Regions from separate parts of the Nocardia farcinica genome, predicted to be linked through region 2. Evidence: riboswitches for the same ligand, from Rfam matches in the RefSeq annotation. Region 2 holds a riboswitch; the other holds the start of a gene.
The links. A riboswitch is a leader RNA that binds a small molecule or an ion and turns the genes downstream of it on or off. The one in region 2 is predicted to bind cobalamin.
Positions count from the first base shown of each region.

Region 1: another riboswitch for cobalamin. It lies ahead of AMO33_RS11180 (FecCD family ABC transporter permease); the one in region 2 lies ahead of metE (5-methyltetrahydropteroyltriglutamate--homocysteine S-methyltransferase).

Region 1 covers NZ_LN868938.1:2,288,513-2,293,731, forward strand. Annotated here, with positions in the region: gene AMO33_RS11165 (ABC transporter permease) at 1-574, opposite strand, end outside; gene AMO33_RS11170 (ABC transporter substrate-binding protein) at 574-1,668, opposite strand; gene AMO33_RS11175 (alpha/beta hydrolase) at 1,735-2,901, opposite strand; cobalamin riboswitch at 3,007-3,145, shown strand; gene AMO33_RS11180 (FecCD family ABC transporter permease) at 3,125-4,156, shown strand; gene AMO33_RS11185 (ABC transporter ATP-binding protein) at 4,189-4,845, shown strand; gene AMO33_RS11190 (ABC transporter substrate-binding protein) at 4,949-5,219, shown strand, end outside.
Region 2 covers NZ_LN868939.1:1,524,693-1,529,911, reverse strand. Annotated here, with positions in the region: gene AMO33_RS23780 (short-chain fatty acyl-CoA regulator family protein) at 47-1,483, shown strand; cobalamin riboswitch at 1,830-2,031, shown strand; gene metE (5-methyltetrahydropteroyltriglutamate--homocysteine S-methyltransferase) at 2,200-4,470, shown strand; gene AMO33_RS31150 (DUF397 domain-containing protein) at 4,587-4,943, opposite strand; gene AMO33_RS31145 (helix-turn-helix domain-containing protein) at 4,940-5,219, opposite strand, start outside.

The sequences.
Region 1 (5,219 bases), on a different replicon from region 2:
ACAGCCGCACGGTCTCGGCCAGCTCCACATAGCGGGAGTCGACACTGCGCAGATAGGCGTGGGTGTTGATGTAGACCGGCACGAAGACGCTCAGCGTGATGACGATCAGCTTCATCTCCTCGCCGATGCCGAACCACACGATGAACAGCGGGATCAACGCCAGCGTCGGAATGGCGCGCTTGATCTGGATCGGCCCGTCCAGCAGCGCCTCGCCCACCCTGCTCAGGCCCGCGATGAGCGCGAGCACCACGCCGATCACCACGCCCAACGCCAACCCGATGCCGGCACGTTGCAGCGAGGTCAGCAGATTCGACTGCAGACGGCCGTCGGCGATCAGCTCACCGGCGGTCTGCGCCACCGTCCAGGGGGCGGGCAGGGTGTCGGGGTCGAGCGAGCCGGTGGCCGAGCCGAGCACCCAGGCGCCGACCAGCAGCGCCGGGCCGAGCGCGATCCCGAACGGGATCGGTGTGCCCGGGCCGAGCCTGCGCCGCGACAACCCGCCGCGCGCCTGCCGGGCCTGCGACGTGCCCGCCGCGCCGAACCGGCGCAGCACGCCCGCTTCCACTGTCGCCATCATCGCTCCTTCGGCTCGAACGCCGCGCCGGATTCGGTGACCGCCGCGGTCACCACGGCGTCGTACCGCAGGTCGAAACCGTCGGCGGCCTCGACCTTTCTCGGCAGCTCACCGGCGGCATCGATGAGGTCGATGGTCGCCTGCTGCCGATCGATCAGGTCCTGGTCCAGATGCGGGAAGACGTAGCTGCCCAGCGAATCCACGATCCGGCGCGCGTCCTCCGGCGAGACCTTCTGGTTCTCCACGTAATACCGTTGCTCCCACTCGGCGCGGTGGGTGTTGGTCCACTGGTAGGCGCGCACATACGCCCGCACCAGCGCGGCCACCGCCGCCGACCGGGCCGGGTCGTTGGTCACCTCCCGGCGCGCGTAGAGGTAGGCCAATCCGCTGTAGATGCCGTGCGTTTCGCTGTCGGGCAGCACGGTGGCGCCGGGCGTGCGCAGCAGCCGCGTGACGTTCGGTTCGATCAGCGGGGCCACGTCCACCTGGCCGGTGCGCACCGCGTCGAGGAACTCCGCCAGCTGCAACCGGACCAGTTCCACGTCGCCGGTGTCCAGTCCCGCCTTGTCCAGCGCGCGCAGCACGGCCGCCTGCTGGGCGGTGCCCTCGGCGTAGGCGATCTTCCTGCCCTTCAGATCCGCCAGCGTCGTCACCGGAACACCCGGCGCCACCGCCAGTTTCAGCGCGTCCACGCTGGTGCGGTACGCGGCCACGATCGGCACGTCCTGCCCGGCGGCCAGCGCGTGGATCGGCGGCACGTCCCCCACCGGCGCCACGTCGGCCGCGCCGGCGCGGAACGCCTCCAGGATGGCCGGGCCGCCGACGAAGTTGGCGAATTCGACGGTGAACGGCAGCGTGTCGAGCTCACCGGAGAGCCGCAGCGCCGTCTGCAACCGCTCCTGCTGGTCGGCGATCACGAGCTTGGTGCCGGGCGGCACCTCGGTGGGCAGCGGGGTGTTCGCGGCGGCCACCGTCGCGTCGTCGTCCTTCGCGCAACCGGTCAGCCCGAGGGTCGCGGCGGTCGCCGCGGCGAGCAGAACGGCGGTCAGGCGACGGCCACGACGGCCGGCGAGCACGGTTCGGGTTCCAGACATGCGGGGAATTGAAACAACCCGGCCGCGTCCCCGAACACCTTTGTCGGCAGCCTGATTCGAAAGGTGTCACGACGGCGCCGCGGCGGTCCGCACGCCGCGCGCCCGGTCCAGATAGCGCTGCACGAACGGCAGCACCTGCTGCTCGATGACGGTGTTGTAGGCCACCGGCGCCTGCCGCGGGTTGGCGTGGCCGATCTCGCGCGGCAGCACCACCAGCAGGCTGCCGTCCACCCCGCCGACCCGCTCGACCAGCACCCGGTGGGAGTACTCGACGTCGACCACCCGGTCGCGGGCGGCGTCGCGGGGACGGATGAACACGATCGCCGGACGCGGTTTGCCCTCGGCCGGCCGCGCCAGAGCCCGCAGGTTGTCGATCGCGCCGCCACCGACGATCGCCAGGAACTGCGATTCGATCAACCCGTTGCTGGCGGCGTTGTGCGAGAGCACCTTCTCGGTGGTCACCTCGGTCAGCACCGCACGCAGCGCGGCGAGCCGGATGCCGGGCACCGGCCGGCCGGCCGGATCGAGGAAGCGGTCCCGGCGGGCATAGGTTTCCACCGCCATGCGCAGCGTGCGGCTCTCCCGCGCACCGGGCAGCCAGCCCATCCAGCGCAGCATGTCCTCGCCGCGGCCACGGCTCTCCGGCCGCACCGCGCCGAGGTCCATCGGGGTGCAGTCCAGCAGCACTCCGGCCAGCCTGCGGTCGCTGCCGCGATGGATGTGCTCGCCCACCTCCAGCGCGATCACCCCGCCCATGCTGTGCCCGACGAGCACGAGGTTGCGCACCCCGGACATCTGCGCGGCGCGCACCACCAGATCCGCGATCACCTTGCTGTCGATGCCCTGGTTGTCGTATCTGATCGCCCACACCACCCCGAGGCGGCGCAGCGCGGGCAGGGCGGCCGCGGTGTCGGTGGCGTTGAGCCCGCCCAGACCGACCATGTCCACCACCGCGGTGTCCCAGTTCCGGTCGTCCACCGGAGTGGCGACCGGAAGCAGCGCGGGTTCGGTGCGTGCGAGCCTGGCCCGCTCCGGCGCCACGTCGTGCACCCAGTACTGCACGAACAGGGTGAGCAGGAGTGTCAGTAAGGCGGCGACCCGCACCAGCGCCAGCCTGGTGCGGCGCAGTCTCGTCCAGCGATGCCCGAGGCGGGTCTCCCGCAACCGAGCCCTGCGCCGTTCGTCGTCCCAGTCGGCGACCGTCGACGGGTGCCGCTCGTCCCACAGCGACATCACTCCACGGTAACGACGGACGCCGGAGCCTGCCACGTGCCGACCCGACCACCCGCCGCGAGCAGACCGGGCGGTAGAGTACTGCCCGTCAACCCCCGGCGGGTGCGGGAATCCGGTGAGAATCCGGAACGGTCGCGCCACTGTGATCGCCTTCGGCGAGAGTCAGACCTCCCCCACCGGGTCGCTTCTGGAAAGGCCGCGACTTGCCTGTGGAGTATCGCCGATGATCCGCGTCCGGACATCGATCACCCTCGGCGTGCTGAGCGTCGCCGTATGCGTCGCCATGGTGTTCGCCACCGGTCTCGGCGCCGAGACACTGCCCGTCGGATCGGTCTGGCACGTGCTGCGGGACCGGATCACCGGCACCGCGCCCGCCGATCTCGGTCTCGACACCATCGTCTGGCAGCTGCGGGTGCCGCGTACCGTGCTCGCCGCGATCGTCGGCGCCGGGCTGGCGCTGGCCGGGGCCGCGATGCAGACCCTGGTGCGCAATCCGCTGGCCGATCCCTTCCTGCTCGGCGTCTCCTCCGGTGCCGGTGTCGGCGCGGCCGCGGTGATCACCTCGGGGTTCTTCGCCGGCGCGGGCGTCTGGGCGTTGTCCGGCGGTGCGTTGGCCGGCGCGTTCCTGGCCGCGACGCTGGTGTTCCTCATCGCCTCCGCCCAGGGCGGCCTCACCCCGCTGCGGCTGGTGCTCACCGGCACCGTGCTCGGTTCGGCGTTCGCCGCGTTCAGCAGTTTCCTGGTGTTCCGCAGCGCCGATCCGGCGGCGGCGCAATCGGTGCTGTTCTGGCTGCTCGGCAGCCTGGCCGGCGCCGACTGGACCCGGATCGCGCTGCCGCTGACGGTCGTGGTGCTGGCAGGTGTGGCGCTGTTGGCGGCCGCGGGCTGGCTGGACGCGCTGCTCGTCGGCGCCGACACCGCGGCCTCGGTCGGCGTTCCGGTGCGGCAGCTGCGCATCGCGCTGTTCGTGCTGCTGGCGGTGCTGGTCGGGGTGCTGGTCGCGGTGTCCGGCGGGATCGGCTTCGTCGGCCTGGTGGTGCCGCACGCGGCCCGGTTGCTGGTCGGCCCCCGCCACCGCGACCTGTTACCGGTCTGCGCGCTCTGCGGCGCGTTGTTCCTCGTCGTGGCCGACGCCGCCACCCGGATCCTGGTGCGCCCCACCGAGATCCCGGTGGGCGTGCTGACCGGCCTGATCGGCGCCCCCGCCTTCCTGCTGCTGCTGGGCCGCCGCACCTACCGGTTCGGGGAATCATGACCCGCGATACCGCGCCCGGGGGACGTTTGTCGGTGACCGAGGTGAGCTGCGAGGTGGGACGGCGCCCGGTGCTCACCGGGGTGAGCTTCGAGGTGGCGCCCGGGGAGATGATCGGGGTGGTCGGGCCGAACGGCAGCGGGAAGACCACGCTGCTGCACGTGCTCGCGGGGGTGCGACGGCCGCGCCGGGGCCGGGTCACGGTGGACGGGCAACCGCTGCACGAACTTCCGGCGCGGCAGCGCGCCCGGACGGTGGCGCTGGTGGCGCAGGACGAGCGGCCGCCCGCGGATCTGCTCGTCGGCGAGGTGGTCGCGCTCGGGCGCACCCCGTATCTGCCGCCCTGGGGCGCGGGATCGCCCGCCGAGCGACAGGTCGTCACCGACGCACTGGCCGCGGTCGACCTCGCGGGTCTCGCCGCCCGCCCCGTGCACAAGCTCTCCGGGGGTGAGCGCCGGCGCGTCCTGCTGGCCCGGGCACTCGCCCAGGACACGCCCGTCCTGATCCTCGACGAGCCGACCAACCATCTCGACATCACCCACCAGCTCGACCTGCTCGCGCTGGCCCGCGGCCTCGGTCGCACGGTGGTCACCGCGCTGCACGACCTCACCCTCGCCGATCGCTACTGCGACCGGGTCCTAGTGCTGCACGGCGGTACCGCGCACCCCCGGCCGACCCCGCGGTGGCGTTGACCCCCGAGGTGCTCGCGGACGTCTTCGGCATCCGCGCCGTGCGGGTCCCCCACCCCGACACCGGCGCACCCCACCTGTTGATCTCCCCGCGAGAGGCGAAGGCATGAACCGACCCGTCCGGATACTCGCCGCGGCCGCGCTGGCGGCCACCCTGGCCGCCTGCGGTACCGCGCACCCCACCGCGAGTGACCTCGTGCTCACCAACTGCGGTGCCGAGGCGAGCTTTCCCGCGCCCGCGCACCGCCTGTTCGTCAACGACAGCAACATGGTCTCGATGCTGCTGGCGCTGGGCGCCCAGGACCAGGTGATCGCGGTGTCGAGTCTGCAACGCGACGCCGACACCCTGCGCAAGCACTACGGCCCCGCCGCCGTCG
Region 2 (5,219 bases):
GCAAATCTGTGAAAGTTGCGAATGGTGCGCGTGATAGATTCGGGTCATGCAGAAGATGTTCGCGGGCGCGCGGCTGCGCGCACTGCGCGACCAGCGCGGGCTGTCGCAGACCGCGCTGGCAAAACTGCTCGGGCTATCGGTGAGCTATGTCAATCAGCTCGAGAACGATCAGCGTCCGCTGACCGTCCAGGTGCTGCTCAAACTCAATGCCGCCTTCGATCTGGACATGGGCTTCTTCGCTACCGACACCGACGCACGACTGCTGGCCGATCTCCATGAGGTGTTCATCGAGGATCCCGATGCCGCGGGCATCAGCAATGCCGAACTCGAGGATCTCACCACGCGGGTCCCGGCCGCCGCGCATCTGCTGGTGAACTTGCATCGCAGACTGCGCAGCGCGACGCAGCAGCTCGAGCAGATCTCCGCTGGTCTCGAGGCTCCAGCCGCGAGTGCCACGGCGGTGACTCCGTACGAGGACGTGCGCGACTTCTTCTACGACCATCGCAACCACATACCCGAGCTCGACTCCGCCGCGGAATCGATGTTTCAGGACAATCGGCTCAGCATCGGCGGGTTGGACCTGCAGCTGACCCGCCTGTTGCACGAGCGCCACGGCATCACCGTCACGATTCGCTCCGACGATCCGACCGATCCCGGCCCCAAGCGTGTCTACGATCCCGCAGCGCGCCACATCGCGCTCGCACGACGACTCTCAGCCGGTCAGCGCGCATTCCAGCTCGCGACCCAGCTGGCGTTCCTGACGCACAACCACACCATCGACGCGATCACCGCCATGTCGAATCTGCCCACCGCATCACGCGACCTGTTGCGCATCGGCCTGGCCAACTATTTCGCCGGAGCGCTCATCCTGCCCTACAACAGGTTCCGTAATGCCGCCGAAGATCTGCGCTACGACATCGAGTTGCTGTCATCGATGTTCGAGGTCGGTTTCGAGACCGTTTGTCACCGCCTGTCGACATTGCAGCGGACCGGACAGCGCGGTGTGCCGTTCTTCTTCGTGCGTATCGACCGGGCCGGCAACATCTCCAAACGCCAGTCCGCCACCGCGTTCCACTTCTCCCGGGTCGGCGGCAGCTGCCCGCTGTGGGTCGTCCACGACGCCTTCGCAACCCCGGGGCGAATCCGCACCCAGATCGCCCAGATGCCCGACGGCCGCAAGTACCTGTGGCTGGCCCGCACCACCGACGAGAACACTCCCGGATTCCTCGCCGCCAAGCGCAATTTCGCGATCGGACTCGGCTGCGACCTCGCCTACGCCGAGAAACTGGTGTACTCCCAAGGACTCCCGCTCCACGATGACCCCACCGCGGTCCCGATCGGCGCGGGCTGCAAGGTGTGCGAACGCCCGAACTGCGCACAACGAGCCTTCCCACAGCTCGGGCGGGCCATCCGCGTCGACGACAACCTCGCTGCGAACATCCCTTACGCCCCCGCCGACTCACCCACTGAAACCCGGCGCTGACCGTCCACCCCGATCGCCTGCGCGCGGTGGCGCGCTCGCGAGCGGGTTCGCCGACCACCAGCCGCGACGCGCCCGGCACAGCGGGCGAATCCTCGGTCTTGCGGGCATCGGCTGGGGACCCTCGCTGCCACCGCAGATGCCCGCGCCCCCGATCGCCACCCCGTCCGCTCGATCCAGCCTTACCCGCCCCCGGCTCCCCACCGGTCCGCCGAGGAGCAGAACCGGCTGATCGGTGCAGCGATCGGCGGGCCGACTACCGGTAGGCCTCAGCACGCGGTCGGGCTGGACTAGAATGGTGACCGCAGCTGGTTCACGTTCACCGTGCAGAGTCGGAGCCCCGAACTCCAGTGATCGTGTCGAAGCCGGCCCGGGACACCGGACCGGTGAGAGGGAACCCGGTGGGAATCCGGGACTGTCCCGCAGCGGTGAGTGGGAACGACCGCCGTCATGGAGCACTGGGCGCCTGCCTGGGAAGCGACGGCCACTAGGTCGGCCGAATCAGGCCGGTGCCCATGAGTCCGAAGACCTGCCCGCTGTGCCGGACACGCCGTGCCCGGCGGCCTCCGCCTCGAGGATTGGGCGCATGGACCGATATTCCACCGCCCCGCCAGGAGACCCTGGAAACGGGCGCGCGAGCTTGCCTCGCACGTACCTCACGGTCGGATTTCGGCGCTGCGCACGACAGGCGATGGCCATCCGCATCTACACCGGAGACGATCAACGTGGCTGTTTCGCCCACCCCCTTCACCGCCACGGTTCTCGGACTGCCCCGCGTCGGGCCGAACCGGGAACTCAAGCGCGCCATCGAGGCCTACTGGGCCGGCAAGGCCGACGCCGAGCACCTGCACACCGTCGCGCGTGAACTGCGCGATACCCACCTGGGCCTGCTCGCCGCCGCGGGGCTGGATTCCATCCCGGTCGGCACCTTTTCCTACTACGACCAGGTCCTCGACACCGCGGTCCTGCTCGGTGCGCTGCCTCCGCGCGTCGCCGAAATCATCGATCCACTCGATCGCTACTTCGCCGCGGCCCGCGGCACCGACACGATCGCCCCGCTCGAGATGACGAAATGGTTCGATACCAACTACCACTACATCGTTCCCGAGATCGACGCCCGAACGCAGTTCTCACTGAACCCGGCGAAGCTGTTCTCCGAACTCGCCGAAGCCGATGAACTCGGCATCCCGGCCCGGCCCGTCGTCATCGGGCCACTGACCTTCCTGAAACTGTCCAAGCACGCCGAAGGCGGCGCGTTGGACCGCCTCGCCGAGCTTCTCCCGCTCTACCGCGAGCTGCTGTCGCGGCTCGCGGCGGCGGGTGTCACCTGGGTCCAGATCGACGAGCCGATCCTGGTCACCGATCTCACCGACGCCGAACTGGCCGCCGTGCGCGCCACCTACACCGAACTCGCCTCGGGCACCGACCGGCCCGCGATCCTGATCGCCACCTATTTCGGGCACACCGACGCGGCACTCGCCGAGATCGCGGCGACGCCGGTCGACGCGGTCGCGCTCGACTTCACCGCGGGCACCACCGTCGAGGCGGTGGCCTCGGTCCCGGCCTTGACCCACAAGCTGCTGGTGGCCGGCGTGGTCGATGGCCGCAACGTCTGGCGCACCGACCTCGACGCCACTCTGAGCACCCTGGGCTCGCTGCTCGGCAGCGCAGCCTCGGTCGCGGTATCGACCTCCTGCTCGCTGCTGCACGTTCCCTACTCACTGACCCCGGAAACCGCGCTCGACGACCGGCTGCGTTCGTGGCTCGCCTTCGGCGCCGAAAAGGTCGACGAAGTCCGGCTGCTGGCCACCGCTTTGACCCAGGGCACCGACGTCGTCGCCGACGAACTGCGCGCCGCCCGCGACGCCGCCGAGTCCCGCCGCACAGATCCGCGCCTGCACAACGCCACCGTCCGGGCACGTCTGGCGGCACTGGCACCCACCGACCTCGAACGCGCACCGGCCGACGAACGTCGCGCCAAGCAGCGTGCTCACCTCGACCTGCCGCTGCTGCCCACCACCACCATCGGCTCCTTCCCGCAGACCTCGACGATCCGCCTGGCTCGCGCCGCACTGCGCAAGAGCGAGATCGACCACGCCGAGTACGTAGCCCGTATGCGGAGGGAGATCGACGAGGTGATCGCGCTGCAGGAACGTCTGGGCCTGGACGTGCTCGTCCACGGCGAACCCGAGCGCAACGACATGGTCCAGTACTTCGCAGAGCTGCTCGACGGCTTCGCCACGACCGACAACGGGTGGGTGCAATCCTACGGAACGCGCTGCGTGCGCCCGCCGATCCTCTTCGGTGATGTCACCCGCCCGACCCCGATGACGACCGACTGGATCGGCTACGCGCAGTCACGCACCAGCAAGCCGGTCAAGGGCATGCTCACCGGCCCGGTCACCATCCTCGCGTGGTCTTTCGTCCGCGACGACCAGCCCCTGGGCGAATCCGCTCGCCAGGTCGCCCTCGCCATCCGCGACGAAGTCACCGACCTCGAAGCAGGCGGCGCCCGCATCATTCAGGTCGACGAACCCGCGCTGCGCGAACTGCTTCCACTGCGCGCGGCCGAGCGACCGGCCTATCTGGCGTGGTCGGTCGATTCGTTCCGCCTGGCGACCGCCGGCGTCGCCGACACCACGCAGATCCACACTCACCTGTGCTACTCCGAGTTCGGTGAAGTCATCGGCGCGATCGCCGCGCTCGATGCTGACGTCACCTCCATCGAAGCGGCTCGCTCTCACATGGAAGTCCTCGACGATCTCAACGCCGCCGGTTTCGATCTCGGCGTAGGACCTGGCGTCTACGACATCCACTCGCCGCGCGTGCCTTCGATCGAGGAGATCGTCGCGTCGCTACAGTCAGCGCTGAAAGCGGTTCCGGCCGAACGGTTGTGGGTCAATCCCGACTGCGGCTTGAAGACCCGTGGCCCGGTTGAGGTGGAAGCCTCGCTACGCAACCTCGTCGCCGCGGCGGCAGCCCTGCGTTGATCCGATCGTAGCTGTTCGGGTGCCGGCACTCGGATCCACCGGAGTCGGCATCGAACAGCTGCGCAACCGCTGGCCAGGGGCCAGCGGCGGGCGCGCTGCAACCGCACCGCCCGCCGCTACGCCGCGGCGAACTCCCCCACCGCAATGCCCGAGGTGAAAGCAATCCACTCGGCATCGGTGAAATGCAGCGATACCCCGCCGAGCGACACCACCACACCGCGCGCACCCCGCACGATCACCGGCAGCCCAGGCTCCGGCGCGACGCCCGGATCGACCGCATAGGCGAGAAACGCACCCCACCGCATCGCCGAAATCTCGATGACCGGCTGCCGCGCCGGATCGTTCCCCGGATCCCGCAGATACTTGCTGTCGCGGATGAGCACCGCATCCCCGGAAAACCGAACCTCCACGCAGTTGGCGGCTTCCTTCGAGAAGCTGGACTTGAACCACGTGCTGGTCGTGCCGGTACTCATGCCAACGATGTTAGCGTACGTACCGCTTGGTCGATCAGGTCGAGAGACCGCCCCTGGTCCGGCATGGCCGCAAAGACGTTGTTGTAGACATAGTTGAGATTGCGGGCTTGAACCGGGTCTTCGACGAGTGCTCCGAACAGCGCGTTTTCGAACCACGCCACGGTAGGGAGCCAGCAGCTCTCGAAATCCAGCAGGTAGACGTTGCCGCTCAGCGCCGCACATTCCGGGGCACCCAGCGGGATGACCCGGACGTCGACGGTGTCCGGATGCGCTTCG